DNA from 2 places in the Clostridium sp. Marseille-Q7071 genome. Region 1 is predicted to be linked to the other one. Evidence: riboswitches for the same ligand, from Rfam matches in the RefSeq annotation. Region 1 holds a riboswitch; the other holds the start of a gene.
What was found. A riboswitch is a leader RNA that binds a small molecule or an ion and turns the genes downstream of it on or off. The one in region 1 is predicted to bind glycine.
Positions count from the first base shown of each region.

Region 2: it holds a riboswitch for glycine, as region 1 does, so the genes downstream of both, ACWPW7_RS09160 (GrdX family protein) here and ACWPW7_RS23045 (sulfide/dihydroorotate dehydrogenase-like FAD/NAD-binding protein) in region 1, are expected to answer to the same signal.

Region 1 covers NZ_CBCOPR010000002.1:53,872-70,219, forward strand. The annotation lists gene groL (chaperonin GroEL) at 1-801, opposite strand, end outside; gene groES (co-chaperone GroES) at 850-1,134, opposite strand; gene ACWPW7_RS23015 (TVP38/TMEM64 family protein) at 1,804-2,508, opposite strand; gene ACWPW7_RS23020 (DNA-3-methyladenine glycosylase family protein) at 2,887-3,768, opposite strand; gene ACWPW7_RS23025 (C-GCAxxG-C-C family (seleno)protein) at 4,072-4,476, opposite strand; gene ACWPW7_RS23030 (PhzF family phenazine biosynthesis protein) at 5,083-5,925, opposite strand; gene ACWPW7_RS23035 (hypothetical protein) at 6,356-6,730, shown strand; gene gltA (NADPH-dependent glutamate synthase) at 6,930-8,318, opposite strand; gene ACWPW7_RS23045 (sulfide/dihydroorotate dehydrogenase-like FAD/NAD-binding protein) at 8,324-9,190, opposite strand; glycine riboswitch at 9,387-9,495, opposite strand; gene ACWPW7_RS23050 (iron-containing alcohol dehydrogenase) at 10,004-11,170, opposite strand; gene ACWPW7_RS23055 (hemoblobin-interacting domain-containing protein) at 11,741-15,562, opposite strand; gene ACWPW7_RS23060 (cell wall-binding repeat-containing protein) at 15,678-16,348, opposite strand, start outside.
Region 2 covers NZ_CBCOPR010000001.1:1,970,349-1,986,696, reverse strand. The annotation lists gene grdD (glycine/sarcosine/betaine reductase complex component C subunit alpha) at 1-69, opposite strand, end outside; gene grdC (glycine/sarcosine/betaine reductase complex component C subunit beta) at 137-1,675, opposite strand; gene grdB (glycine reductase complex selenoprotein B) at 1,905-3,209, opposite strand; gene grdA (glycine/sarcosine/betaine reductase complex selenoprotein A) at 3,328-3,795, opposite strand; gene ACWPW7_RS09175 (glycine/sarcosine/betaine reductase component B subunit) at 3,868-5,154, opposite strand; gene ACWPW7_RS09170 (thioredoxin family protein) at 5,262-5,591, opposite strand; gene trxB (thioredoxin-disulfide reductase) at 5,779-6,708, opposite strand; gene ACWPW7_RS09160 (GrdX family protein) at 6,721-7,095, opposite strand; glycine riboswitch at 7,163-7,217, opposite strand; glycine riboswitch at 7,221-7,354, opposite strand; gene ACWPW7_RS09155 (DegV family protein) at 7,698-8,552, opposite strand; gene ACWPW7_RS09150 (tRNA (cytidine(34)-2'-O)-methyltransferase) at 8,566-9,033, opposite strand; gene ACWPW7_RS09145 (hypothetical protein) at 9,439-11,346, opposite strand; gene ACWPW7_RS09140 (efflux RND transporter permease subunit) at 11,327-13,423, opposite strand; gene ACWPW7_RS09135 (TetR/AcrR family transcriptional regulator) at 13,449-14,069, opposite strand; gene ACWPW7_RS09130 (Cof-type HAD-IIB family hydrolase) at 14,288-15,121, opposite strand; gene ACWPW7_RS09125 (transglutaminase domain-containing protein) at 15,322-16,348, opposite strand, start outside.

The DNA.
Region 1 (16,348 bases):
TCCTCTTAATTTATTAACTACTAATGTAGCTAATGCTTCTCCTTCTATGTCTTCAGCAATTATTAATAATTTCTTTCCTTGCTGAACTATTTGTTCAAGTACTGGTAGAATTTCTTGTAAGTTACTGATTTTCTTATCAGTGATTAAGATATATGCGTCATCTAAAATAGCTTCCATTTTATCTGGATCAGTTACCATATATGGACTTAAATATCCTCTGTCAAATTGCATTCCTTCAACTACGTCAAGCTCTGTTCCCATAGTTCTAGATTCTTCAACAGTGATAACTCCTTCATTTCCCACTTTTTCCATTGCATCTGCTATTAATTGTCCGATTTCTTCATCTGCCGCTGATACAGCTGCAACTCTTGATATATCTTCTTTTCCGTTTATTGGCTTAGAATATTTTTTTATTTCTTCAACAGCTTTATCTACTGCCATTCTTATTCCATTTCTTATTAACATTGGATTAGCACCAGCTGTTACGTTTTTTAAGCCCTCTCTTATTATAGCTTGAGCTAAAACTGTAGCTGTTGTAGTACCATCCCCTGCTACATCATTAGTTTTTGTAGCAACTTCTTTAACAAGTTGTGCTCCCATATTTTCAAAAGCATCTTCAAGTTCTATTTCTCTAGCAATTGTTACTCCATCATTAGTTATAAGTGGAGAACCGAATTTTTTATCTAAAACAACGTTTCTTCCTTTTGGTCCTAAAGTTACTTTAACTGTATCTGCTAAAGTATCCACTCCTCTTTGCATAGCTCTTCTTGCTTCTTCACCGAATAAAATTGTCTTAGCCATGATAAAACCTCCTATTATACGCTTACTTTTCGACTATATTCTATAATATTACTCTATAACTGCTAATATATCTTCTTGCTTTAATATGATATATTCTTGTCCTTCGTGTTTAATTTCATTACCTGCGTATTTAGAGAATAATATTTTATCCCCTACTTTAACTTCCATTTTTATTTCTTTTCCGTCAACTACAAGTCCTGAGCCTACTGCAATAACCTCAGCCTCTTGTGGTTTCTCCTTTGATGCTGACGTAAGAACTATTCCGCTCTTAGTCTTCTCCTCAGCCTCTAATCTTTTTATAACTACTCTATCACCAAGTGGTTTTATTGCCATAGTTTAGCCCTCCTTAAATATATGAAATAAAAATTATTTATTTTCAATTTGTTAGCACTCCATATCATTGAGTGCTAATTCTATTATTATCATAATTAAACCTTAGATTAATATCAAATTTGCTTTACAGTTCAAAAATAGCCTTTATTCCAATTTTCCTTAATATAACTTTATTTTCCTTATCTTTTCTCAATATTTCTATTAATTGTATTTTTTATCAACTTTTATTTTAGGCATATGAAATAAAATAACTAGTTAAAAGTACGAAATCTATTTTACATCAAACAGTTCGACAAATTTTCATTATAGTCTAGCTATCATTAAATTATGACGACGCAGTATGATATACGGTTCCTTAATCAAAATTTAACTTATGCGTGATTTTAATTTCCATAATAAAAAATCTTTTTTTGAATAAAGAATTATGGTTAAAACTCTACTGCTAAAGCTTTTGGAGTTTTTTAAAAATAAATTTTATTTTAAGAAATTCACCTTTAGTGAATTTTTTCCTGAATTTTTCATTCTTCATTATTAATCCTTAATTTCTAAGGATTTAGACTATTTTTATAGAAAATTTATTTTCTAGAGTATATATTAAGTTTTCGCATTGTATCCCTATACAAACCAGATGAACATACTAACTAGTTATTTTTAAATATGCTTTAATATTCATTCCCTTTTTTTTCTTTTTTCATGTAAATATTGAAGTACTTTATTTCCTTTTAGTACTCCTATTAAGAAAAATATAATGGATATTATGGCTAAGCTTCCTAAAATTACATAGTTTCTATCACCTATACTATGTCCAAATATAGCTGAAATAATTATCCACGGAAATCTGCCCATACTTGAATACAATATAAAATCCCAAAAATCTACATCAGATAATCCACAAAGATAGACTAATATATCTTTAGGTATCCCTGGAATTAAGTATACAAGCAATATGACCATTTTATTACTACCTTTTGTTAATATCTTTCTAAAGAATTTTAAATTCTTCTTTTCTATGATTTTTCGGACCATATCCCTTGCCAAGTATCTTGCAATTAAATATCCAATAGCACTTCCTAGAAAAATGCCAATAACAGAAATTATTCCTCCTAAAAAACTACCAAAAATGTATCCTCCTGCAATTTGTATAACTTCTCCTGGAATAAAGAAAAATACTACTTGAAGTATTTGTATTAGTATAAAGATTAATATGCTATAACTTCCATAGGATAAGATAACCTCTTTTATTTTATCTGGATTTTTAAACAAATCAGCATATTTAAAAAAATACTCATAACCAATAAATCCACCAATGATTATGAGAATTCCTAATATAATATATACTTTATACTTATTTATTTTATCAATTATATAATTCATAAACATCCCTTCTGCAATGGAAAATTGACAATGGACAATGGACAATTATTGACATTTCTCAGCAGTAGCTGAGAAATTTAAAATAATTATTTTTAGGCTACACAGTAACTTTTATAAAAAATTAGCATTTATAGTTTCTCCATAGTATTAGTTAACTTTATTAGTATCCTCTTCTTATATAATTGAGAATTGACGATTGACAATGGACAATTATTGATACTTCTCCTTTAAAGGAGAAGTTTTCAATTGATTTCTTTTTTAAAGTGACGTAGTCACTTTTATTAAAAATACATTAGAAGAAATTAGTTTGATTAAAACTAATTTCAACCGCATTGCCAATTGTCCATTTTCAATTCTCAATTGACTAACTTGTTCATACTACTCAATCTTTATGTTGTTTTCCCTAGCGTAGTAGAATAGATATTGTTGTGCAAAGCCTGATAATTCTCCAAATTTATCACGAGCAAATATTCTTATCTTAGGTAAAGATACATCTGGTGCTAAATAGAAAAATTGCATTGCTCTTTTTACCCATACATCCACCGGGAAAGCAGAATATTTCTCCATTGAGAAAAGCATTATACAGTCTGAAACTTTAGGTCCTATACCATTAAACTGCTTTAGTGCTTCATGACACTCATCATCACTTAATGATTTTATTTCTTCCAAATTATAAACATTATTATAAACTTTGTTTATAGCATCAGTTATGTATTTTGCTCTAAATCCAACTCCTAAGCTTTCAATTTCTTCTGGTAAAGCATTTATAAGTTGCTCTGGTGTAGGGAAAGCATAATATGTTTTACCTTTATAATGAAGTTCATCTCCGAATTTCTTACTTATATTTTCTATTGCTCTTTTTATCATTGGGATTCTATTGTTTGCAGAAGTTATAAAAGATAGCACTATTTCGAAAGGTTCTTGCTGAAGTAATCTAATTCCATGTCCAAATTCTACGGATTTTTTAAGTAATGAATCCTTACTTAATTCTTCTTTAATAGAAGTATAATCTCTTTTTAAATCAAAATAGTCGCACCATATGTTATCAAAGTCTTCTTTAGTTGTATTATAAATTATTACCTCATCATTATTTTTTTCTAACTCTATAACTTTTCTATAAGCTACCATAATATAATTATCATTTTCTAACCTACTCCATCTAAAGCATTGTCCGCATTCAAAAATATGAGGTAATTCAAAGTTTTTAACTCCCTTTAATACAATTCTATCTCCAAATTCTAAAATTTCTTTAAAATCCATCATAACACATCCTTTTATTATAAAATTAGCTTTAGTAAATATAAGAGATATTATAATTCTTTCACTAAATAAACAAGTTATACAATTGAGAACTTAAAATAATGCACAATTCACAGTTCACAATTCACAATTAAGGAGGAAATTATTTTTAAACAAAATAATTTCTTTTAATAAATTTTTGACTAGCAATACAGTTGCTAGTTATGTGGCGAACACTGCTCGCCGCTACGGAATCAATTCTAAATTTCTCAGTGACAGCTGAGAAATATCCATAATTGTGAATTTTGCGCTGTGAATTGTGAATTACCTAAGTTCTCTCATAACTATCTCATCTAAAACTTCTGCACCAATTTCTATCATTTTAAAACATCTTGCTTCGTCATTCCTATAACTTTCTTTTAATTTTGCACAATTATCGCTACCTAACTTTGAGGTAAATTTTTCAAAGTATTCCTTCGTTAAGTTTTTTACTCTATCACTTTCATGAGCTCTTTCTTCAGTAAATAATATTCCAATTACAGATATAGCACCTGTTATAACACCGCAAACACTTTCCACTGCCATTCCACCACCAAAAGCTGCCATTGCCTTTAAGGTTTGTTTATTAAGATTCATATTATATTCTTCATTTGCCGCATAAATTATAGTTTCAGCACAATTTAAATCATATTCACTACCGTAAAATCTTTTTACCTTATCCAACAACATAAAATCTTCCTCCCAAAGCTTTATTTCTTCAAGGCATCTGACAGAAAATAATTGACCAAAGATGTTAGTATATTTTAGACATATGAAAGAAAATAGCTAGTTAAAGATTCGAAATATGTTTTGCATCAGAAAAGGAGACAGGTTTTCATGATAGTTTAGCTATCATGGAGTTCTGACGACGCAGTATGATGCAAAATAGATGAGTATACTAACTAGCTATTTTTTGAATATGCCTCATATCAGACAAGGCGTCAGGTTCTGCTCATAGTGGTGCTATGATCAGGTTCTGACAACGCAGTATGATATAAAATAGGTTAACCATACCGATCTATTATTTTTTTGAACATGCCTAATATATAACTAAATAAATTATATCACTTGTCCACATTAAAAAGAAGAAAACCTTAGGCAATTGAGGATTGACAATGGAAAATTGACAATTAAGGTTGAAATTAGTTTTAGTCAAACTAATTTCTTTAACTAATTTTTTTACTAGCAATTGCATTGCTAGCTTTTTATAAGAAGTTACTGAATAACTTCAAAAAGAAATCAATTCAAAGTTTCTCTTATAAAAGAGAAACATCAACAATTCTCCATTGTCAATCGTCAATTCTCAATTGTATAAATCTCTCCTTTAAGTACAATCACAGCCTTACCAATTAATTCAACTCTATCATGATTTAAAATGTTAAGTAGTATTTCTCCACCTCTCTCTGAGGCTTGATATGCTTTTAATGTATTTTTATTAAAAATTTCCTTCCAATAATTAGCCAATAAAGTATGAACAGATCCAGTGACAGAATCTTCATTTATACCTGCCCATGGATTAAAATAACGAGAAATAAAATCATAGTTCTCATCACCTTTACATGTAACCCCTACTCCTTTAATATCTGTTTTAAAGGCTATAGCTTTCATTTTTTCATAATTAGGTTTAAGTTCTAATACTTCTTTTATGCTATTAAGTTTAATAACTACTTTCCTTGTATTTTCACCGATTACACAATCTTTAAACTCTTTAATTCCCATTGCTTCTAATAACTGATTTTCAGGTACTATATCCGTTGGTTCATCTAGTGGAAAATTTAAAGATATACCTTTTAATTTTTTTTCACACACAAGATTGCCACTTTTAGTTTGGAAATTTAGTTTTTCATTACAATTGTTATAGTGCTCAAATATAACCTGTGAAGTTGCAAGAGTAGCGTGTCCACATAAGGTCACTTCTTGAGTTGGCGTAAACCATCTTAATGAAAAAGTTTTTTCATCTTTGAAGGACTTTCCGTCTATAGCTTTAACAAAAGCAGTTTCTGATAAATTCATTTCTTTAGCAATAGCTTGTAGAATCTCGTCTTCTATTTCATCTTCTAAAATACATACTGCTGCTGGGTTACCTTTAAACTTTTCTTCTGTAAAAGCATCTACTTGAAATATTCTTAATGTTTTCATACTTTTCCTCCTAAATATAAAGTATTTAAAATATTTTTCTCTTCATGAATTCCAAATGAAAGTTTAAGGATTTTGGATACATACTCCTATTGAAATCATGGAAATCTAGTTTTAAAAATATTATAATATAGTGGCATCAAGTATGCTATAAGTATATAAATTCAAAAATTAATGCATATTTAAAGTAATTAGTGTTTTTTATTATCTTAAATAACGCTATTAAATGCACAATTGCGGACATTTCTCAGCAAAAGCTGAGAAATTTAAAATTAATTTATTTTTAAAGCTAAACAGTAACTTCAATAAAAATAACAAATTATAAATTATTTAAAATTTTTTAGATAGAATCTAAATTTAATAATCAGTTAAAATATAGCTAATAATAAAATTAGTTAATTAATTATGGTACAAAAGCAAAAGGAGAGAGAAAATGAAGGCACTAGAAAATAAAGAGCTATCAGATAAAGAATATATCTATACTCTTGAAAAACTATTAAATCATGTTAAAGAAGGTAAAGGTCTCGTTGGACTTTGTGAAGAGGTTGGTAATATTGCGCTAATAGATGAGATAAACAGCCATCCTATAAATAGAGATCAACTAAAAGCAAGAGATACTAAGTATCAGCCTTGTCCTTTAGACCTTAGATTACATAGACCATCAGAAAAACCTATAAAATCATATCATGGTTGTTTTTATCACTGTGGTTACAAGGAACTATCAAAACTTAGCAAAGAAGAACAAATAGCATTTATCGAAAGGATAATAGAAGATTATAAAAAACTAAGAATGGAAAATAAAGAATAAATAAATTATAAATACTTTTCATTTATACTAAATTTATTTTCTTAAGTAACACTGTTATTTACATTTGCTTTTATCAATAAAATAATTTTATATTTAATAATAAGTCTTTATGTAAACATTTAAATCATAACTTTCTAAAAAAATATACAAGCTTCATAGTAAGCTTGTATATTTTTATTAAATATGTTATTTAAACAATTTAGTTATTTTTTGATAAATCTTCGTCTATAGCTTTAGCAGCTTTTTTACCTGCTTCCATTGCAAGTATAACTGTTGCAGCACCTGTTACAGCATCTCCACCAGCATAAACTTTAGCTTTAGAAGTTTTTCCTGTCTCTTCATCAGCTACTATACACTTCCACTTATTAATCTCTAATCCTTCTGTTGTAGATGGAATTAGTGGGTTTGGTGATGTTCCTAATGACATTATAACTGTATCACAGTCAATTACAAACTCAGAACCTGGAACCTCAACAGGCCTTCTTCTTCCTGAAGCATCAGCTTCTCCTAGCTCCATTCTTATGCATTTCATTCCTTTAACCCATCCATTTTCATCTCCAAGGATTTCAATTGGATTAACTAGAAGGTCAAGTATTATTCCTTCTTCTTTAGCATGATGTACTTCTTCAACTCTTGCTGGAAGTTCTGCTTCACTTCTTCTATAAACTATATGAGTCTCTGCCCCTAGTCTTAAAGCTGTTCTAGCAGCATCCATAGCAACGTTTCCACCACCAACAACTGCAACTTTATTACCAGCTTTTATTGGAGTAGAATATCCTTCTTTGAAAGCTTTCATTAGGTTATTTCTTGTTAAAAATTCATTTGCAGAGAATACTCCATTTAAGTTTTCTCCTGGTATTCCCATAAATTTAGGAAGACCTGCACCTGAACCTATAAACACCGCTTCAAATTTTTCTTCACTTATTAATTGATCTATTGTAACTGTTCTTCCAACAATTACATTATGTTCTATTTTTACACCTAATTTAATTAAATTATTTATTTCATGCTTAACAACTGTTTCCTTTGGTAATCTAAACTCAGGAATTCCATAAACTAAAACTCCACCTGGTTCATGTAATGCTTCAAACACAGTTACATCATATCCCATTTTAGCTAAATCCCCAGCACAAGTTATTCCTGCTGGACCTGAGCCTATAACAGCTACTTTTCTATTCTTCTTTTCTATATCTTTAGTTAAATCTACATTATGTTCTCTTGACCAGTCAGCCACAAATCTTTCAAGTTTACCAATTGCCACAGGCTCTCCTTTTATTCCAAGAACGCATTTACTTTCACATTGCAATTCTTGAGGACAAACTCTTCCACAAACTGCTGGAAGTGCTGTATACTTATCTAAAGCTTTAGCAGCTTCTTCAAATTCTCTATTTTTAACATGTGCTATAAATTCTGGTATATCTATAGCAACTGGACATTTACCAACACATGGTTTGTTTTTACAGTTTAAACATCTTGAAGCTTCTTGTACAGCTTCTTCTTCATTATATCCTAAACATACTTCTTCAAAGTTTTTAGCCCTTACTTTAGCATCTTGTTCTGCTATTGGAGTTCTCTTCATTCTATCTATAGCCATTATTTATTACCTCCTAAACCACAGCCTTCTTTTATGCTATCTTTTTTACACTCTTCAGTTTTATACATTGATATTCTTTTTAATGCCTCATCAAAGTTAACTTTGTGTCCATCAAATTCTGGGCCATCAACACAAGCAAATTTAGTTTCATTTCCAACTGTAACTCTACATGCTCCACACATTCCAGTTCCATCAACCATTATTGGATTTAAACTTACAACTGTTCTTATTCCTAGCTCTTCTGTTAACTTACAAACGAATTTCATCATTATCATAGGTCCTATTGATACAACTAAATCATATTTTTTACCTTCGTTTTGTACTAGATCTTGTAATTTATTAGTTACCATTCCTTTGAAACCATGAGTACCATCATCTGTACATACAAAAACATCTCCAGCAACAGTTTTCATTTCTTCTTCTAAAATTACCATTTCCTTAGTTTTATATCCCATTATAACATCAGCTTTTATGCCTTGTTCATTTAACCATTTAACTTGTGGATAAACTGGAGCAGCTCCAACACCACCAGATATAAATAATATCTTCTTATTTTTAAGTTCTTCTAAGTCTTCATGTAATAGTTCAGATTCCATCCCCAATGGTCCAACAAAATCAGCTACCATATCTCCAGCTTCTAATTTTGCCATTTCTTTAGTTGAACATCCAATAGTTTGAACAACTATTGTAACTGTTCCTTTTTCTGCGTCTGTGTCGCAAATAGTTAAAGGAACTCTTTCTCCTTTTTCATCCATTCTAACGATTATAAATTGACCTGGTTTAGCTGATCTAGCTACCCTAGGTGCTTCAATATTCATTAAGAAAATTTGAGGTGCTAAATCCCTTTTTTCAGCTATTTTATACATATTCATGTTCCTCCAAATCTAATCATTTTAATAAGGCATCTTCAAAAATAACTAATCAGTATGCTAGTCTATTTTATTTTAGACACCTAAAGATAACTTGTCCATACTAAATATACACTAACCTAATTATACTATACATTCCTTATGTTTTTGCAACAAAAAAGGGACAATAAGTAAATATGCACACAAATAAATGCTATTTACACCTGTCCTTTTATCTGAAAGTTTCCCCAAAACCACAAATTAAAATAATTTTGAGTTTCTTCTTCGATGCTCATAAAATGAGTCTCTCCAGGGTGGTATCCGATTATTGTACTTCACCTGAAAGCTTCTGAATAGCCCATAGCTATACTATTCATTTCTTCTACGGTTATCCCTATATAAAACGGAATATCTCCAACAATCCTCATTCACCAAAATATTAACTTTACATATATATTCTATATTCTATATTCTATATAGTCAATATTAATTGTACATATTATTAGAATTTTTTCACTATTCGCATTTTTTCTAACAAACGTTTACATTATATACAATATAATACTATTTGTGTGTTTTCTTTTTATTACATTTTAAAAACTATTTATTTCACAAGCAAAGATATAACAATAACTTTGTATCTTTGAACTTAGAAGTTAAGGTATCAATAAATAACTAGTCATCACGCTATCTTATCTTATATCATGTTTTGCTGACAAAACTATCAATCTATCTGATATAAAATAGGTTCCACCTTTGACTAGTTATTTTATTTCAGACACCTTAATACATTTCTATAAACTTATAAATCTATAATTTCATATATTTAAATTAAAAATCTACTTTTTCTCCATTAAATGTGCAAGTAAATATTTTTTTCATTTCTTCAACAGAAACAGTTCTTGGGTTAGAGCCAGTGCAAGCATCTTGTATTGCATTTTCTGAAATATAATCTACCCATTTATTAAAATCTTCTTCTTTTACACCATATTCTTTTAATGAAGAAGGTATGTCCATAACATCATTTAATTCTCTTATACAGTCTGTTAATGCATTTATTAATTCTTCATCGCTTTCGCCAGTTAAACCTAAATTTCTAGCAACATTAGCATATCTTTCACTACAAGCAGTTTTATTAAAATCTATAACATATGGTAAAAATATTGCATTAGCACATCCATGTGGAATATTAAATACTGCACCGGTTTTATGAGCCATTGAATGAGTTATACCTAATAGTGCATTTGTAAACGCCATTCCTGCTAAACATTGTGCTATATGCATTTGTTCTCTAGCTTTTTTACAGCCATCATAAGATTGTAATATATTTTTCTTTATCATTGTTATTGCTTCCATAGCTAATGGATCAGAAAAATGTGATTTATTAGATGCTACATAAGCCTCTATAGCATGAGTCAATGCATCCATTCCAGTATGAGCTACTAAGCTCTTAGGCATAGTCATAGTAAGTTCAGTGTCTAGTATAGCTATATCTGGAGTTATATTATAATCCGCTAATGGATATTTTATTTTCTTTTCATAGTCAGTGATAACGGAAAATGCTGTTACTTCTGTTGCCGTACCACTGGTTGAAGGTATTGCTACAAATCTAGCTTTATTTCTTAATGTAGGAATAGAAAATGGATCCTTAATATCCTCAAAAGTTAATTCAGGATGCTCATAAAATACCCACATAGCCTTTGCAGCATCTATTGGTGATCCTCCTCCTATAGAAACAATCCACTCTGGTTCAAAGTTTCTCATTTCCTCTGCACCTTTCATAACTGTTTCAATAGATGGATCTGGTTCTACTCCTTCTAATATTTTGACTTCTATATTAGCTTCTTCTAATAGATTTTTAACTTTATCCAAGAAACCAAACTTTTGCATTGAGCTACCACCTGTAACTATTATAGCTCTTTTACCTTTTAAAGATTTTAAAACTTCTAATGAGTTTTCACCATAATAGATGTCTCTTGGTAATGTAAATCTGTTCATTATTAATCCCCTTTCACAGCCATCCAAAGATAACTGCCCCTCAATAATATTGATAATAAATTAACAATTTGTACAAGTATATTGTACTCTTGTTTACATAGTTTTTCAAGGGATTTTCAGAAAATTACGCCTTTTAACTTCTCAATTGAGATTAGAAGTAGTTAATGATTTTACCTCTCTTTAACAAGTTAAAATAATGAACAATTTCAATGTAAAATTCACAATTATAGTTGAAATTAATATTTTACTAGTAATCTATTATTGTTGATATTTTATAGTAAATGATTACATCACTTCAAAAAATAGATAGTTTTAAATTTCTCAGCTTTTGCTGAGAGATATCCATAATTGTGAATTGTGAATTCAATAGTTCTAATTATAATACTAAAAAACATAAACTATTTTCATATATATTGGTTTTAGAACTAATATATCTATATACATATATATCTTACTATAATAATTTTATATAAACAAATAAATTCCTTTTTGAAAATACAAGGCTGTTGACAAAATAACTTGCCAACAGCCTAAATATTATTTTAAATTTCTTAGAAAATATATTTAATTTTATTTTACAGTTAAATTTAATTCTTTCTCTTTATAACCATCCGCTTTTAAAATTATCTTATATTCTCCTGCTTTATCAAATGCATTCTTAACATAAAGATTCCCTATATGCTGTTTTTCATAATCTTTAATCATATCTATTTCTTTTTTATTTACTAAAATTTTTGTAGGTTCGTATTCACTCATATATCCTACATATATAGTAGCTTTACCATTGACATTTATAATTGAGTCCATTAATTTTACACTGTTTGGTACATCCTTTAAAGTTTTTTCTATATCTTCATTGCTTGATTCTTCTACTTCTTCTTTATCACTAGTAACAATTAATTTTAACTCTTTGTCTTTATAGCCTTTTGTTTTTAGGACTATTTTATATTCTCCATCCTTACTAAATAAATGCTCTTTTAAAGATAAATCTCCAAAGAAAGTTTTTTCATAATCTTTATCTTTCTCTATTTTTTTATCATTGATATATACATCTTCTACAATATATTCAGATGTATAAGCATAATTTATTCGAACATTACTGTTTACCTTTATAGATGATATATTTGGCTTAACATTCTCTGGTGCATCTTTTGAAACTTCTTCTTTATTTTTATCCTCACTTATATCACCATTATTTGATTCATTTTCATTACCAATTACAGTTAAGTTAAGTTCTACATCTTTATATCCGTCTGCTTTTAACACGATTTTATATTCTCCTGCTTTACTAAATAGATTTTTTATAAATATGCCTCCAATATGTTGCTTTTCGTAGTCCTTAGCCATATCTATTTCTTTTCCATTTACTAAAATCTTTGTAGGTTCATATTCACTCATATATCCTATCCATACATCAGCTTTATCATTAGAATTTATAACTGCTGACATTAACTTAATATTACCTGGATTTTTTAATCCATCTTCTACTTCTGTTTTTCCTTCTTTGACTTCTAAAGAAAATTCTTTATCTACAAATTCTGAAGATTTTATAACGATAGAGTATTGTCCTGCTTTACTAAACAGTTCTCCTTTTAAACGTAAATCTCCAAAGAAGGTTTTTTCAGCGTATTTTTCCATATCTATTTTTTCACCATTAATATAGACTTCCTCTACACTGTAACCTTCTCTATAAGCATAATTTATTGTAACATTTTGTCCAGCTTTTATAATTGATGGCATTAGTTTAATATTCTCAGGTACAACCTTACTTATTTTTTGTGTTAATGTTGCATTATTATATCCTTTAGATATAATAACTATCTTGCAATTTCCTTCTGTCAATATTCCTGAAGGTATGATTATTTTACCATTTTCTACATGAACATCATTTTTAGAAAACTTATTTCCATCTATTAAAATATATTCAATCCCCTCTCTCCAAGCCTTGTTATCCTCAAAAGTTATTTCAATTTCTTTTGAAGCTGTGTTGTCTGTTATATCTTCTTTAAGTATTGGAGGATTTAAAAGCTTATGATCATTTATAACATTTACTTCAAACTCAGCTTTTTTATAGTTAATTGATTTTATGAATATTTTGTTTTTACCTAAATTTATAACTTCATGATTATTAATTACTAAATTATTATTTTCAAATCTATAATTATTTTTACTTATTACACTATCATTTATCTTGACTTCATATATACCATTAACCCAATTTTTATCTGTAGATATTATTGTTAAGTTTTCTCCTAAAATTAGATTTTCATTAAGCTTAACATTTTCCACCTGATTTTTATCTGAAAGATTTCCATCTATATCTTTAAATCTTAAAGCTACTTCATAATCCTTATATCCTGTAGAAACTATTTTTATTAGGTGTTCTCCTGAATAATTTATAGCACCTACCTTAAAATAAACTCCTCCAATATTGGATGTATAATGTAAATCTTTTTGTAATGCTTCTCCATCTACGTAAACCTCTTTAACATTATCTCCCCAATTATATTCTGGAGTAGTTCTGCTTACTTGTATCATGAACTCTTCTCCTATTGTTGGGGGTGCTGGTAATAATACAGTTGGAGGATTCTTAATTAATTCAATAGTTACATCTTTTGGTTCATATCCTGTTGCAAAAACTCTTATTTTATATACTCCATTATTACCAAATATTCTAGAATTGTGTTTTAAAATAATTTTTCCATCTTGAACTATATATTCTAATGGTGTATTTAAGGATGGTATGTTTCCTGAATATATTTTTTCTATTTTATAAATAGATTTTTGGAATTTAGTATTTTTATCAAAGTTTATAGTTATATCTTGTCCTAGCTCAACTTTTTTAGAAATCAATTCTGACACTTTCAAGCTTTCGTTGTTTTTATATATATTTTGTACTACTAAATATTCTGTTCCATCTTTTAATGTAACCTTTATATTAACCTTTCCATTTTGTCCTTTAAATAATTCAGATGGTAAAATAATTTTTCCATTTTCAATACTTATCTCCTTAGTTATATATTTATATTTTCCAACTTCTATTTCTTTAATGTTTTCTTTCCACTGTTCATTATAATTTTCAATAAATATTTCCATTGTATTTCCTTCAAAGTTATCTATTATATCTTCATGTAAAATAACTTTATCACCAGTTCCTCTTACAACATTAATACTTAATTTGCTATCAACATATTCTGGATCTGCTTTTAAAATAATATTATATATGCCACTTTGAGAGAACACATCTTTTGATATAACTATACTATTATCTTCATTTACCTTCCATTTATCTTTTGATAAACTATTTCCATTTACAGTTATAGTCTTTAATGATTCTATATAATTTTTGTCTCCACCTTTAACTATGATATCATTTCCTAAAATATTATTATTATCAATTGTTAAGTTTACTTTTCCTTTATATATAGGTTGTTCTATTAATACTGTTCTATAATTCTTTGATTTTATGGATATAGTATTTTTCCCATATTTAAAGATTTCAGTATTAATTTTTATCTCACTATCTTTAATTTCTATATAGTTGATTAATGGTTTTCTATTATAGTTTTCTACTAACTCTATTAATTCTATGGATTCTCTCCACTCTTTATTGTCTTTAAATTTTAAAGTAATAGTATTATCTTTTATATTATTTTCTAGATCCACTGCAACTTTTGGTGAAGTTTTCTTATAAACCTCTTCTGGTTTCATTTGTTCTCCATAAAGTCCATCTTCAAGTACATATTTTAAATAGTATGGACGATTAGGATTCGCTTTATAATTTCCGCTCTTTATATATTCTTCAAAACTTAAATATTCATCATTATAATAAGCTTCTCCAGCTTTAGCCATATAATCTTCATAATCAACAAGGAAATCTATTTCTCCTCTTTTGCCTATATGAGTTCTTGTTGTAGTATTGAATACATCTATAACCTTATTTACTTCTGGAATATCATATCCTAACTGTTTTAATATTAAGGCATTAGATAGCATATCAAAATCAAAAACTACATCCGCACCAACAAATCCACCACTAGCACTTCCCACAGCATCTACTTTATCGCTACTGCCACCACTTGAAGCATGGGCTACCGCATCAACTTTTGCCTTTTTGGAATGTGCTTTTGTATTTTTTATAGAAGGACTCTTTGGACTTGCTGAAGTGCTATTATCTAAATCTTTTTCATCATTTCCTATAGAAAAAGTTGTAGTTTCTGGTGAATATCTTATATTTCCATTTTTATCATAATTGGTTTTGTGAAATTCAAATAAATCCATTTTTTTATAACCATATATCTCACTTGGAGCTGCTAACGCTACGCCTGGATGTATACTACTTGCAAATGTAGCAAAAACTATAGCATACAATATTTTTGAATTTTTATTCATTTATCTATCCTCCAATACTTATTTATGATATAATGAAATCGCATATTTTTTCATAGATGTCCATTTTGACATCTTAACTTGAGGCTTGATATATTTATTTTTATATCAGCCTTCTTTACATTTTAAGTTCTAAAGTAACACTATCTTCTAGGTCACCTTTTACAACTTTTATTTTTTTCTTATTACTATCTTTAAGCTCTATTTTTAATATAGTACCACTGGTATTTACCTTTTCAGGCTTTACTGAATTTCCATCAATATAAAGCTCGCAATTATCTATATTACCTTCATTTAGACTCAAAACTGCATAATATACAAAATGCACTTCCATTATTGAAGATTTATTTCTGTCTATAAGATTTTTATTGTTAGGCTCTTCTGTACCATGATTAGGCTTTCTTGAATCTCCGTTACCTTCTGTTGGTTTTGTTGTTTCTCCGTTGCCCTCTGTTGGCTTTGCTGAGCTTCCATTACCTTCTGTCGGTTTCGTTGAACCTCCATTATTCACTGTTGATTTTGTTGGACTTTCATTCCCTTTTGTTGGCTTTGTTGAGTTTCCGTTATTTTCTGTTGGTTTTGTTAAAGTTTCTTCTTTACTATTTAAAATATTAACTATGTTTTTAACAACATTGTCCTTTAAGCTACCACCAATTTCATATATGATCTTAATATTCTTCTGAGCTCTTAAGTAATTCTTTTGAGTCTCATCTAAATTATTACCTGTTAATATTATTGGAGAACCTTCTTTTCCCGCTAAGGAACCTAAAGCTAATGCATCAATTAATT
Region 2 (16,348 bases), on a different contig from region 1:
GCTTTTTATTCCATTTGCTATATCATTAAATACCTCAGCTATCATTGCTTTGGTTGCATTTTGGCTCATAGTTACACCCCTTTTCTTAAGTGTAGTTCCTCTAAATTTGAGGAACTACTTATTTATTTTCACTTAATTACTCCATGTTTTTTGCTAAAAATTCTGCAAAGTCCTTCATTGCATCTGCAACCATTGACTTCACTTCCTCTTTGCTTATTCCAGCACTTTCTTCAACCTTTCCTGGATTCTTTTCAACTAATATTGAAACTCCGTCGAATAAATTAGTCATTCTTCCTAAGAATAAACTTCCTTTACCAACTATCATGAAGTTATTTAATGTACCATTTTTTATGTGCTCTATTCCATGTCCTATTATTGGTGCACCTGATGGGATGTGTCCTTGAGTTGGAGCATATCCTGGATATCCATGTTGTTTAACAAAGTTTGGTAATTCTTTCTTTTCTAGTTGTCCCTTTTTAACAGCTAATGCAGCTATCATTTTGTAGTTTTGTGTTGGAACATCTCCGGCTCCTGCTGGCTCAGTTATATCCGGTGTTTGCATTTCTGGAGCATATTTATCTACATCTGTTATCTTAATTCCATTTTTTATTAATGGGTCAAGTACTAATGCCTCTAAAACCGCTTGTGGTGAAGCTCCATGCCCTATTGTATGTGTTCCTACAACATCAGTTCTTAATATTGGACTAATTCCATCATTTTGAGAAACAAGTACTGCAAATCCACCTAAACAATCTTCTAGTACTGGCATACCTTTTTTAACATGGTCTCTACCATTCATTCCGAGTTTAGCTGTAGCTCCTCCTGCTATTACTAAAACATTTTTATATATTCCACTCTTAACAAGTGATGCTGCTGTTATTAATGAGTGAGCTGGTCCTGCACAGAATCCTCTCATGTCTGCACCAGTTGCACCAGTTAGTCCTACAACTTCTCCAATAGCTTTAGCAATGTTTCCGCCACCTCTTTGGTTCATATCACCAATAGCTTCTTCTGAACATTCAACTATATATTCAATTTCTTCAATTGGTATATCTAAATTGTCTACTAAATGCATTCCCGCTAAAACTCCTGAAGCTTTAACAGCTAAGTTTTCAAGCATATAGTGAGCTGATAGATTAGGGTCAAACTCATGTGCTCTTCTCACACATCCTACTAGTTTTCCACCTTCATATAATCCCTCTGCTCCTGAATTGTTAACTAAATTTTCTATTTTTTCTAAACTATCTCCTACAATCTTTTCAACTTTTGAAGCAATTAATGGATGTTTAGATAATTTTTCTCTTATATTATTTGCAAATTCTTCTTCTAATATTACCAAGTCAAAAACGTCTGATATTTTCATTAATCCGTAAAATTCATCTTGAGGCATAACTTCGCCAAATTTACCAAATCTATTAGCATTAGGAGTATTTTTTCCATACCATGGTCGTGGCATTTCTCCTAATTCCTCTGGAGTTATATTTCCTATATAGGTTTGATTTGGTGCATAAGCCATAACTTCTTCGAATGGTCTTAAATGGCTATTTAATTCCTTTAGATATTCTGAATCAGGATGTGTTTCTCTTTCTAACGTTTGAGTTGTTCCATTATGTATTACCATATCTGGAGTATTAACTAAAATATACGCTGCTTTCTTTAATACTGGAAAATTCATATTCTTCCAACCTCCCCTTATAAATAGGTGAAATAAATTCACATTAATTTTGGAATTTGCTAATTTTATTCTGAACAATTAGATTATCTAAGTTTTATCATTAATACTATGGATAATCTATAGCACATAATTTATAAAATCATTATGCATTATACATTCTCCATATCACTTAGAAATAATTAGGGAACTTTAAGTTCCCTAATTATTATTTACTTATCAAGATATAAAATTACTCAAATATTTTTTGTCCATCAACTGGAGTTTGTAATGCTTCTAGAGCTTTTTCAACTAATCTTCTTCTTAATGTATACTCATCTGCTTTGCTTAATGCAGGATTTCCAAGTGGGTGAGGAATAGCTACTGTTGGTATTATTCTATTAGCTCCAACAGTTAAAGATACTGGAGTTATTGTACACATGTGTACTACTGGTAATCCAGCTCTTTCTATTTCTTTAACTAACGTTGCTCCGCAACGTGTACAAGTTCCTCACGTAGAAGTTAATATAACTGCATCAACACCATCTGCAATTAATTCTTTAGCAGCAAACTCACCATATTTTTTAGAAGAAGCAACAGCTGTTCCATTTCCTACTGTTGAATAGAAATATCTGTGTAGAGCTCCTATTTTTCCTTCCTTTTCTAAATCTCTTAATACATCTACAGGGATTACTCTATCTGGGTCATCATTAGCATATACAGGGTCATGACCACCATGAGCTGTTTCATAAGTTTCCCCTGTTAAATCCATTACTCCCTCTATATCATATTTACCAATTTTAGAAGCACTTGAAGATTCAATATGATCTGGGTTTCCTTTTGGTACTATACCTCCAGATGTAACTATAGCTATTTTAGCTTTAGTGATGTCAACTATTGGTGGCAATGGATCAACTCTATCGAAGTCAGGCATTTTAAACTCAGTTACGAACTCTTCATCTTTTAACTTCTTAACTAACATATCAACAGCTCTTTTAGAACCTCTTTCTGTAGCAAAATAGTTCTTTCTAATACCTCTTTCAATGTAGTTTTCTTCAGCTGGCGATCCAACTTCTTCGCCTTTAGCTAATTTTAAAGCTAATTTAGCCATTTTTGGAAGAGCATCTCTCATTCCAACGGCACTGTTTCTAGTTGATACAATATGCACAAATTTCTTATACATATCAGCACCTGGATTTTCAATATACATTGCTGATAGAACTGGTATATTTAATTCTTCTTTAACTGTTGTAGAAATATCTCCACAAGCAACTCCATATCTTCCAGCGTTAAATGCAGGTCCAGCTATAAATAGATCTGGCTCGTATTTCTTAACCATTTCTAATATTTCTTTTTTTGCTTCTTTAGTATTCTCAGCAAAATAAGAATCTCCGCAAATTACAGTTGCAACTATCTCTGCGCCTTCTTTTTTAAATAATCCATTTAGTCCCATACCTGGGCCTACGAAACCTTCACGTACCTCTGGCTTAAAGTCTGCTTTTTCTTCTCCGCCTATTCCAGCATAGAACTGGTTTATATAATGAACTATCTTAATCATGCATTTTCCCCCTCTCATTGGGAATTGATCCTTAAAAAGCATAGAGCTTTTTAAGGTCAATTATCAATTTCAGTTTTCCTATTAATTCTTAACTTTTAATCATAAATCTATTATAAAATTAAACGTATTTGCTATATTGATCTCTTACAGATTTAACTTCACCTATTATTTCATCAACTTCCAGAACCATTTCCATCATTCCACATTGTTCATCATAGATAGCTTCATCACATTCACCTTTAACCTCTGGTTCTACTACGTGATAAACTGCTAATCCTAGTTCTACTCCTGCTAGTGGTCCTGCAAAAGTTGGGTCTCCTGCTGTAACTGTTTCAGCTGATAATCCAGATGCTTCAGCTTCAGCTCCCCCAATTATTACTACCATATTTTCTGCACCATATTTCTCAGTTAGATCTTTAACTCTTTGTTGGATCTCCAGATCCATTGCACCTGCAGCCGTTCAGACAAAGCACTCTGTTGATGCAAATACTACTTCTGCCCCTGCTGATTTTAAACAAGCTTCTATAGCTGGTCCTGGTATTCCGTCTCTATCTCCTATACAGATAGCCTTTTTTCCTTGTAACATAATTTTATCTTCCTTTCATATTAAAAACTTAACATTCGTGAAACTTATAATATTCTAAATAATTTGGTTATATTAATATCCTTTTGCTGTTAGGTAATTAAATCCTACCTCACTTGTAGCTCCTGTTATAACTTGTATTTCTGCTTCAATTGAACCGTCTTCTCTTAAACTTCCAACGTGTCCTCCAGCTATTATATCAGCAGCCTCAATATGTCCTATTATTTTTTTCATTTTTGGCAATATAACAACCTCATTAGCATTTCCTCCAGTAACTACTGCATCTCCTTTTGGAGTTGAGTCAGCTAGTGATTGTGAACTACCGTCTTGTCCTGCATATTCATCTGTTAAAAGTACTGTTTTAATACCCTTAGCTGTGATTTTATTACAATTCATAACTAAGTCAGCATCTGGGTTACCAAAGCCTTCTTCTGAAATTATAGCAGCATCTGCTCCTAAAAATTCTACTAATTTAGCAACCATATTTGAAGATCTTTCCTTATCAGCTAAGTATACGTTCTCATTTGTAATTACGCATCCGATAAAGTTAAAATCTTTTCCATGTCTTTCATATAAATCTTCTATTATTGGATGGTTCATATGAACATATGATGGGTTTTTGTCACAAGCAGATACACAGTTTCCGCTTACTATAGCTCCATCAAACACTTCTGTTGGGTATATAAATGTTGGAATTATCTTCTTAGCATCTACACCATAAACATAAGTGTCATGTAATAGTCCTTGAGTTTGAAGCATGTAAACATATACAACCTTTGGTAGATCTGGGTATTGCTTAACTTGCTCTAATAGTGGCAATGTTTCGAATGTTTTAACTTCATCTGGTTCAACATTCTTACCAGCTTTGCCTAAGTACACAGCTGTTTTAAAGCCTATTGTTCTTATGGCTTCCTCATGTTCGTGTTGTCCTATACCTTCTTTTGGTTCACATATAACAACTAAGTTATTTGTTTTAGAGAAAGGTGTATATTTAGCTCCTTCTCCACACATGTCAACTATACCTTCTTGGAATCCTACAATTTTACCAGTAGTAACAACTGCAGCTCCTTTTAATACATGAGTTCTTCCTGAACCTACTGTATCAACTTTACTTATAAAGCCTGGGAAAATCCCTCCATTTCCCTCAACTTTAACTCTTGGTTCAATTACGTCCTTAACAGGAATTATTCTAACTTCTTCACCTGGTTTTGCAATATCGAAATCGATACTACTTATTCTTTCATCTCCAGATACTTCTTTAAGTAATTCCTCTTTATTTACATAAAGAACTCCATTATCAACTTTTGTTTCTGCTCCGAATTGAAGATCTTTTATAATGATGTTTCCAATCTCTAGACGCAAAACATTCACCTCCTATGAATATATGAGTTTAACCTAAATTTGTTTTTTATTTGAAGGTAAGCAGCAGTTTACTGCTTACCTTAATAACATCTTAATTAAAGAATGAATTATAATTTTTCATAGTAAGCTTTTATGAAATTTTCTATATCATCCAATGTAGATATTTTATCTGGAGTAATTGTTTCAACACATTCCCCACCATTATATATCTTCATTGTTGGCAATCCTAAAACTTTTTGTCCTATAGCAACTCTTCTAGCTCCGCCTATATTTAAGCTAGCAAATTTAATTTTATCACTGTATTTTGGCTCTAATCCATGAACCCCTGGCATTAATTCTATACAGATTTCACATTTGTCTCCCCAAAAATCTACAAATACTGGTCTATCACTTTGAAGTACTTCTGCCTCAAAATTATCTTTGTTTAATTCTACCATTAAAATTCCCTCTCTTTCTTCAATAAAAGCAAGCTCATTACTTTCATGAATATATTTTCCTATTTCATATTTTTTTAGTCAATATACCTTAAATTTTCACAATATAAATATATTATAAAAATTTTTGAACTTAATTAACTTTTCAAACAATTCTGTTTAAAAAAATAATTTTATTAGTATTTAACTATTAGTTAAATTTTTCCTCTATATAATGTTCACAGTTTGTAGCTGCTATAGCTCCATCCGCTGCTGCTGTAATAACTTGTCTTAAAGATTTTTCTCTAACATCTCCAGCTGCAAATACTCCTGGAATATTAGTTCTCATCTCTTCATCAGTAATGATATCTCCTCTATCATTCATAGTTATCTTTCCTTTAAATAGCTCAGATATTGGTAAGTATCCTACAAAGACAAAACAACCATTTACTGCTAATTCGCTAAGTTCTCCAGTTTTTACATTTTTTATCACTAAACTTTCAAGGATCTCTTCACCTTTAGCTTCTTCAACAACACTATCCCAAATAAATTTAATTTTTGGATTTTTGAAAGCTTTTTCTTGTAATGACTTAGCAGCTCTTAATTGATCTCTTCTATGAATTATTGTTACCGTTTCTCCGAATTTAGCTAAGTATATTGCTTCTGTTATAGCTGAATCTCCTCCGCCTATAACTGCGATATCTAAATCTGTAAAGAAGTCAGCATCACAAGTTGCACAATAAGAAACTCCTCTTCCTCTTAATTCAATTTCATTTTTAAATCCACCTAATCTTGGATATGCACCAGTAGCTATTATTATTGTTTTACCTTCATAGGTAGCTTTTCTTGTTTTAACTACTTTAATATCTCCTTCAAGCTGAACTTCTATAACTTCATCTTTAGCAAATTCAGTTCCAAATTCTTCTGCTTGTTTTCTCATTCTTTGGCTAAGGCTTGTTCCTGTACAATCTTCAATAGATCCTGGATAGTTCTCTAATTCATCAGTAGTGGCTGTCTGTCCACCAAACTTTGCTCTTTCTATTAATAATGTTTTCATTCTTGATCTCGCAGCATACAATCCAGCTGATAATCCTGCAGGACCTCCACCTAAAATGATAGTATCATAAATAATATGTTCCATGGGTAACCCTCCTTAATTGATTGCATGATTTATTAAATCGCAATCTATCAATTGAAAATCTTGTAATATTTTATCACTCCAATTTGGAGTATTGAAATCTCTTAAAAATTTTTCTGTAGTCATTATGGTACTTTCAATTATTTCTAATGACTGAATATCTAAGGACTCCCTATCTAATGATAAACATACGGTTCTATATGGCGTTTCGTTAGGTTTAACACTACTCATTAATGGATGAGTTAGAAGCTTATGGCCTAAATGTATGCTATCTCTAACATTTTTTAGCACTTCCATTGCCGAACCATCTATATAGACTATTTTATACTTTGCTTCAAAGGTTCTCTTTGACAATGGATTATTGGTTATTATAAATAACGGTTCAATCACCTAGCTTCCCTCCTTTTTCACATATAAAAAAGGCATATGCAAAAGTAATAATTAACTTTGCCTATGCCTCTGTCCTTTAAACCTGAGAGTTTTACTCCTTCGGTGCTTACCGCTTTCCAGAGTTATGTCCATTTTCGGTCCTTTTGCCTGAGAGTTTCAAATTTATTGGCAAAATAAATTTTTGCTTCTTCGGCTACCCATTGTTATAAAAATAATTATTAATAATTATTTTTAATAGATCATCTCCCGAAAATTTCATCCATACTTTTATTAAATTGTTTTAACTTACAACCCAAGTATACAACATTCGTCAATAAATTTCTATATTTTTTAGCATTTTTCCTTATTTAAATTCTCTATAACCAATTTTAAAAGTTCAAATGATTCATATTTTTTAGAAACTCTGTTAATTGTTTATCAATTATTAATATTATATTTTAAAATACTAGTTTTTTTAATTTTAATTAAATGTATTATATAAATCAAATATAAGGATTAATTTCATTAAAAATTCTATTATTTATAAATTCTAGTTCTATAAATTATTTATATCTTTATTCAAAATTTTAATTATTAAAATATTAAACTATAATAGCTAATCTTTATTCTTCTATAAAAAACGCTGCACAAGCATCTCTTCCTGAGTGAGTACCAACTACACATCCCACTTCGCATTCAATATAATCTATGTGTTTATTTTCCATATGTGACTTTAGGCTATTGTATATACCCATATTCTCTTCTTCTGGTGCTGCTTGCATCAATATCACAGGAGTCGTCTTTTCAACTCCATAGGATTCTATATACTCCAACATATTTCTTAAGGCTTTTTTACTTCCTCTTACCTTATCTTTAACTGTCATTTCTCCATCTTCAATAGATAGTAAAAGTTTAATTCCTAAAAAACTTCCAATAATACCAGCTGTTTTAGATAGCCTTCCACCTTTAACCAAATTATCTAAGGATTCAAAACAGGTTATACTTCTTATCTTTGGTATTGATTTTAATACTTCTTCATTAATTGATGTAAAATTTAACCCCTGTTCTTTTAACAAGCATGCCTTTACCACTAAAGCTCCAAGAGCACCACATACGCATTGAGAATCAATTACCATTATATCTTCACTATTTAACATCTCTTTTGCCACTAGAGCTGACTGGTAAGTCCCACTCATTTTAGATGATATATGTATTGATATTATTTTATATCCTTCCTTTAAATATTTATCATATATATCATAAAATCTATGAGGATTTATCTGTCCAGTCTTAGGTAGTTCACTAGAATTATTCATTTTCTCTAGAAATTCTGGTAGTTTAATATCCACTCTATCAAGATAAGTTTCACCATCTATTGTGAATACTAAGGGTATCATCTCTATATTATATTTATTAATTATATGATCTGGTAAGTCACAGGTACTATCCGTTATGATTTTAATTTTCTTATCTTCCATAAATTAACTCCTCCTATTTCATTTCAGGGAATCCAAGTTGTCTTAAACCCTCATAAGCTATAATTGCTACAGTATTAGATAAATTTAATGACCTAGTAGTAGTGTTTATCATAGGAACTCTTATTAAAGTATCTATATTATCATTTCTTATATAATCTGGTAACCCCTTAGATTCGCGACCAAATACTAAAAAGTCACCCTCTTTAAAACTTACATCGCTATAGAACTTTTCTCCTTTTGTGGTGCAAAAATAAAAAGTCCCTTCTTTATATTTTTCTCTTAAAGCTTCATAGGATTCGTGAATTTCTATATCTAATAAAGGCCAATAATCTAGTCCAGCTCTTTTAATTTCCTTTTCTTCAAGACTAAATCCTAAGGGCTTTATAAGATGAAGCTTACAGTTTGTAAGCACACAAGTTCTTCCTATATTTCCTGTATTCTGAGGAATTTCTGGTTGAAATAATACTATATTTAAATTCATAGCTATACCTCCATATTATGTCATTAATCACTATCATACTCTAATTAACTAAATTCGTAAAGTTAACATACTTTAATATAATCACTTGAAACTATAGGTTTTTTTCTTAATTATAAAGTAACCCTCAATGATGCGAAAGATTATTTTTTCAATTACTAATTTTGCTAAATTAAATTTATCTTCATATAGATATACAAAATATTATACTTTAAAATTTCTTTTATTTATAGTACCTAAATTTTCATTTATACATTACATATATATTACATACATTTTAAATTATAAGCTGTTAAAAGAAGAAATCCTAATTTACATTAGGATTTCTTCTTTTAAATTTATAATATTAATATTATATAATGATAGGAATACTGTATAAGTATTTCCTTATGAGGCAAGTTTTTATTCTTAATTGAATATTTCTTTTATCCAATTTTTAAAACCTTTTTTCTCTTCTACCTTTTCTTCTACTTTTTCCTTAGATTCTGCTTTTTTAAGCTCAGGAGTTTTCATTACAAACTTAACTTTACCCTCCATATTTTCTCCTAGTCCAGTAAATGTTCCATAATCTTTTGAAAGCTTAACTATTTCATCCTTCACTTCAATTATTTCACTTAAATCGCCCATCTTATTATTAGCTTCACTCTTCATTTTTTCAATTCCTTCATTATGGAATTTGCTCATATTCTTAAATAATTCATCAGCACCTAAAGCTAATTTTTCTGACCCATCTTGAAGTATTTTTCCACCATCAATCAATTGCTTTTGTCCATCATTTAAGGAAGTCTTAGCATCACTTAATTTAGAAACCCCTTCTTTTAATACTGTTGCACCACTTGATACTTCATTAGCACCAGCAGCTAAAGCTTTAGATCCTTCTGAAATTTGACTTCCTCCATTTTTAAGTGCCGTGCCGCCTTCTTTTAATTGAGACATTCCTGAAAGCACTTTTTCTGATCCTGCCTTAGTTTGTGATAATCCTCCTTCTAACTTTTCAAGTCCACCTAAAAATTCATTACCACCATTTTTAAGAGAAGCTATACCTTGTTTTTGTCCTTGGATTATCATATTTAATTGTGCAACCATTGCCTCATTTCCCGGAACTTGAGATAAAGCTTTAGCCACTTTTTCCAGCTCTTCAGTACTACCATTTAATTCATCTAATCCTTGAAGCTCTAAATTTTTCTTTTCCTTTAATGTAGTTGCACCTTGTAAACTTTGCTCTATTCCACCTTTTACTTGACTTTGACCGTCTATAAGTGCATCAGTACTTGAAGTTATTTTTTCAATGCCATTAGTAAATTCATTCACTTTAGAACCAAATTCGTCTAATCCTAATGCCAGTTTAGAAGTTCCCTCAGATAGCTTGCCTAAATTGTCAGCTGCTTTGCCTATTCCATCAATGGCTTCTCCTGCACCGGATGCAAATCTACTTACACCTTCATAATAAGTTTTAAAACCATTGCTAAATTCAACTTGTTTCTTTGAGAAGGTTTCTGACCCTTCAACAAGTTTACTACTAGCATCTTGAAGTTTATCTATGCTTTCAATTAATTCATCTACTGATTTTATACCTTCTATATCTTCTATTAATAACTCTGGAGTAGCAGTAATCATCATAGGTGACATAGAAAAATCTTCAACCTTAGCTGTAATTTCTAAATTTTTTGGTATGTTTAATACTCCATCTTTTAAAGATAAACTTTCTTCTAACCCTGGCATATTAATAAAAGTTATTATTTGGTTGTTGCCATCATTTATCACTTTTCCACCATTCACTTTTACATTAGTAAAGTTTTCTACAGGTAATGTTGCTAATGTAGCTACTGTAAATGGTGTGTGTATTACTTTATTTTTTCCTTTTACAGTTACTTTATGTTTTTCATTGTTTTTATAGTCAACTCTTATTTTTAGTTCACCAGATTTTCCTATTAACTCTTCTGGTTTAATTGATTTACCATCTAATTCATAAGAAACTTTTATTTCTAGTGGAAGTTTTTTATCAGTTGTACCTTGATAAAATATATCTTTTCCTTCCATCTTCCAAGTAACATTTTTATTTGATATTTCTGGTTCCTCACTACCTTTTAAATTTTTAATGTTTGCTAACTCACTTTTATCTTTTATCTCAAAATTTTTATTATTAGAACTTAACCAATCACTTACTATTCTCTCTTTTACATTTCCTTGAGAATCTAAAGTAACATATACTGTTTCGTCCTTTTTAACTAATTCTGCTCCATAAACCATATTTCCACTTAGTAATGTTCCTACCATTACTAAAGCTAATACTCTTTTAGACATACATTTTTTCATCTTCTTTTACCCCACTTTCACCTTTAAAATTTTTACTAGTCTTTTCAATCACTTTTTCACAAACTAAAAGTATTGATGGAAGTATAAATAATATTATTAACATACTTATAATTGCTCCTCTAGCCATTAATGTGCATAAAGAGCTAATCATTTCAAGTTTTGAAATAATTCCAACACCTGCAGTTGCAGCAAAGAAACTTAAAGCACTTGTTACAATTGATTTGGCTGAACTCTGAACTGCAATAGTCATAGCTGAATATTTGTCTAGTCCATTTCTCATCTCTTCCCTAAATCTTGAAGTTAGAAGTATTGCATAGTCAACTGTTGCCCCTAATTGTATAGTTCCTATTACTATAGATGCAACGAAAGGCATGGTTGTCCCTAAATAATAAGAAATACCTAGATTAATTAATATAGCAAGTTCTATAGATAGAACTAATAATATTGGAAGTGAGAATGACATAAATACTCCCATTATTATAATAAATATAGCTAAGATTGACGCTATGCTGACTTTTTTAAAATCAGTATCTGATATTTCAATTAAATCTTTTGTAAGTGGAGCTTCTCCTCCTACTACGCCTTCATTATCATAAGATTTAACTATTTTATTTATCTCTTCTATTTGTTTATTTGCTTCTTCTGTAGCTGCTTTATAAGAAGAATTAACAATTATTTGCTTATAACCTTCCTTTTGGAAAGTATCTTTTATTGTATCCGGTAAAAAGTTTTCTGGTAAAGTTGGGCCAATAAATTTTTCGAGAGCTAAAGCAACTTCTATACCGTCTATATTCTCAATTTCTTTTACCATTTTGTTAATATCATTATTAGAAACTGTATCTTTAACAATTATCATATTTGTTGTAGTCATATTATAATCATTTTTTAATTTATTAGTAGCCACAATTGAAGGTAAATCCTTTGGTAATGACTCATCAAGATTATAATAAACCTCAGCATTCACCTTTCCATATATAGCAGGTATGAATGCAATTATAAATATTGCTAAAAATAATTTATATTTTCTTGTAACTAATGATGCAGTTTTTTCAAATTCAGGTAATATTGTTTTGTGATTAAATTTATGAATAGCATTGTCAAAGGTTAGTATTAATGCTGGAAGTATTGTAACTGTACATATTAATCCAATGAATACTCCTTTAGCCATAACAAGACCTATATCTTTACCTAAGCCTAATTCCATAACACATAATGCCAAGAATCCAGCAATTGTAGTCAATGAACTTCCTGCTACTGATCCCATAGTATTAGCTATAGCCTCTGACATTGCCTCCACTTTATCTTCTGTATATCCTCTTTCTTCGTCATATCTGTGTAATAAAAATATTGAATAGTCCATGGTAACCCCTAGTTGTAGGACTGCTGCTAGAGCTTTAGTTACATACGATATTTCTCCAAAGAATATATTTGTTCCAAAATTATATAATACTGCCATTCCTATACTTGTCAAAAATATGATTGGAATAATATAAGAATTCATTGTCAAAGCTAAAACTATTGCAGATAATGCTGTTGCGATTAGTACAAAAAACGGTGTTTCCTTATCTGCTAATTCTTTTGTATCTTTTACTATTCCCGCCATACCACTTAAAAAACATTTATCATTAGTAATTTTTCTTATTTCACCAATACCATTTTGAGTAGATTCTGATGAAGAACCATCCTCAAATTTTATAATTAACATAGTTGAATCATCACTATAAAATACTTTACTAAAGCTTTCAGGTAAAATTTCTTTTGGTACTGATGTATCTAAAATATCATTAACCCATAATACCTTTTGAACACCTTCAATTTTACTAACTTTTTCTTTTAAATCAACTATATCTTTAGTTTCCATATTTTCAATAATTAACATGGACATTGATCCACTATCAAATTTTTCATTCAATATTTTTTGTGCTTTCATTGTATCCAATTCTTCTGGTAAATAAGTAAGCAAATCATAATTGACTCTTGTGCTTATAAAACCATATAAAGATGGAAATATAAGTAGCACTGACAGTATTAAAATTAATACCCTATTTTTAGCAATTGCTCTACTGATTTTCTTCATTTTAACTCCCCACCCTCTAAATATTTTAATTAAGTAATTTTTTTATTGATTCAAATAGTATTGGCTTCATTGATTCAATCGGTGCAGGTTCTTCTAAAATTATTGAACTATAACAAACTCCACTAGTTAATTCAATAATTAAGAATAACAATTTTTCTGCATCCATTGTTATATTTTGTTTTTGCTTTAGCTTTTTTACAAAGTGAAAATATATCTCATTCATCTCTTGGTACTCATTTTCATCAAGTAAAGCTTTTTTATAAAGTCCCCAAGTTAGATTTTTATATATTAGCTTTAGAAGTTTTTTATCTTCCTTTAAATAATTGATTATATAATCTATAAAAAATATTACTTCATCAGATAAATCATCAAAACAATTTTTATTAGAAGTTTCTATGGCTTCTTTCAACACTAAACTACTTTTATTTAATATAATTAAATGTTTTAAATGATATTTATCATTAAAATAAAGATAAAAAGTTCCTTTCGCTACTCCAGCTTTCTTAGTTATTTCACTGATATAAGTATCGTTTATACCCTTCGTTGTAAAAAGTTCATAAGCTACATCCATTAGATTTTTCTTTTTCTCAAGTTTATTAGCTTCTGACTTTTTCATTGGCTCTTTGCCCTTTGTTTCCAACCTCACTTCACTCCTTCGAAGTAAAAATGACCCTAAGTCATTTTTTGCTCTAGATATATTCTATTACTATTTTAGAAGAAAATCAATAGTTTTTTGACCCCTGGTCATTTTTTTCTTTGAAACACCGATTTATACTATATTAGTATAACAAAATTAAGAACTTATAATTTGTAAAATAAAAAAATGCCATTGTAAAATAACAATGACATTTTTATTAAAATTATTTAAATATTTTCATTTAATATAAATTTCTCTATAACTTCTTTAACCCCATCTTCATCATTAGTTGAAGTTATGTATTTCGCTTTATTCTTTACTATTTCCTCACCATTTTTCATAGCTACTCCTAGGCCTGCATATTCTATCATTGACAAATCATTTTCATTATCTCCAATTGTTATTATTTCATCTTTAGATAAGTTGTAATAACTAGCTAGCATTTCTACTGCTCTACCCTTAGAAACATTTTTATTCATAACTTCAAAGTTATTAACTAAAGAACTCACTACCTCATATCTTCCTAAAGATTTAATCTCCTTCTTTGCTCTTTTTATTTTTTCTATATCATCATCAAAAGCAACAGCTTTCAAAATATCAAGTTCATTTACACTAAAAATTTCATTCCAATCCTCTACTTCTTTAATTTTTATTTGAAAACCATTTGGTAATGTTTTATTTGATCTAGAATAAAATCTCAATGCATAACTTGTTTCTCCTGCATATATACTATCTGCAGTATAAAAATGAGGAACTAAATCATGCTTTTTAAATATTTCTAATAATTCAAAGCAATCCTTTTTTTCCAATATACATTTATATATAACTTCTTCTCTATCTTTTTCTCTTATATATGCACCATTAGAAGCTATTATAGGGGCTTTAACACCTATAAGTTCTCCATAATACTTGGCAGAAGTAAATATTCTTCCTGTACATATGGCAATTTTCACACCTTTATCATGAGCTTTTTTTATGGCGTCTAGATTTTCTTTACTTATTTCCTTTACGCTATTTAAAAGAGTTCCATCCATATCTGTACATATTAACTTATATTTCATTTCTATTCTCCTTTGCTATAAATAACCTTAGGGTAATAAGATGCTATTTATATTTTATCTTTAAATTAGACATTTTGTCCTAATCTTGTATTTCTAGTATTACAATTCCATTTAAGAAGGCCAAGTTTACCATATTAGCAAATTTGTAGTGGTAAACTTGGTCCTATACATATTTAATAAACCCTCAATATCATTACTTATTATAATCCAAAATACTTCTTCATTATATAGTTTATCCTATTATCCTTATTCTTAATATACTCTTCTATAAAATTAAAGTATTCTAATCTTTCTATTGAGGTATTTTCAATTTTGTTACCGTAAAATTCTTCATAAGAAAGATTCACTAAAGTATTTAATTTATCCTTTAAGCTAGGATCTTTTATACTGTTTACAAATTCTAAATCTCCTATTTCTTTATTCTTGATAATTCTTATAGCTTCTAATCTTCTTAAGTAATATTGATAAAGCGGAATTACACTTTTACTAGATATTATTTTATTTCTTTTTCTATAAAAACTAGCTATTCTAATTAATATATATAATACTATTGTAACTATTAAAGATAAATATTTAAATCTGTTATTATCTTTAGAGTTTAATTCTAAGTCCCAGTTTTCTTCCTCTTCTTCTCTATTAAATCTATCCCTATTAGGTGCTGTATTTTTATTTTTCTTATTGTCATTTTCTAAAGATTTTTCTTCTTTTTCCTTATCCTCAGCTACATTTTCCTCTTCAAACTCAGTAGGTGTAGGAGAAGGATCTACTACTGCCCATATATCTCTACTAGGATCTATTAAAATTTCACACCAAGCATGTGCTTCACCATTAGTTACAATATACTCACCATTTTCATCAATATTATTAGGAGTTTTAAACCCTTCTACATATCGTGCTGGTATTCCAGCAATTCTGCACATAATAGTGGTTGCACTAGCAAAATAAGTACAATATCCTTTCTTCTCTTCAAATAAAAAATAATTAACAAAGTCTGAATTCATAGGTACATCAGAAACTTTTAAAGTATAAGGGTAGTTCTCACTTAAATAATTTCTTATGCTTCTTGCTTTTTCAATAACCGTATTATTCTCTCCAACTATTTGATTAGTTAAATCATAGACTTCTGAAGGCACACTACTTGGAACTCGCATATATTTTACATAATCTTCTTCCATGGCTGTTTTCATTTCATAACTTAAAATTTCATTAAAGATATAAAGTCGTCCT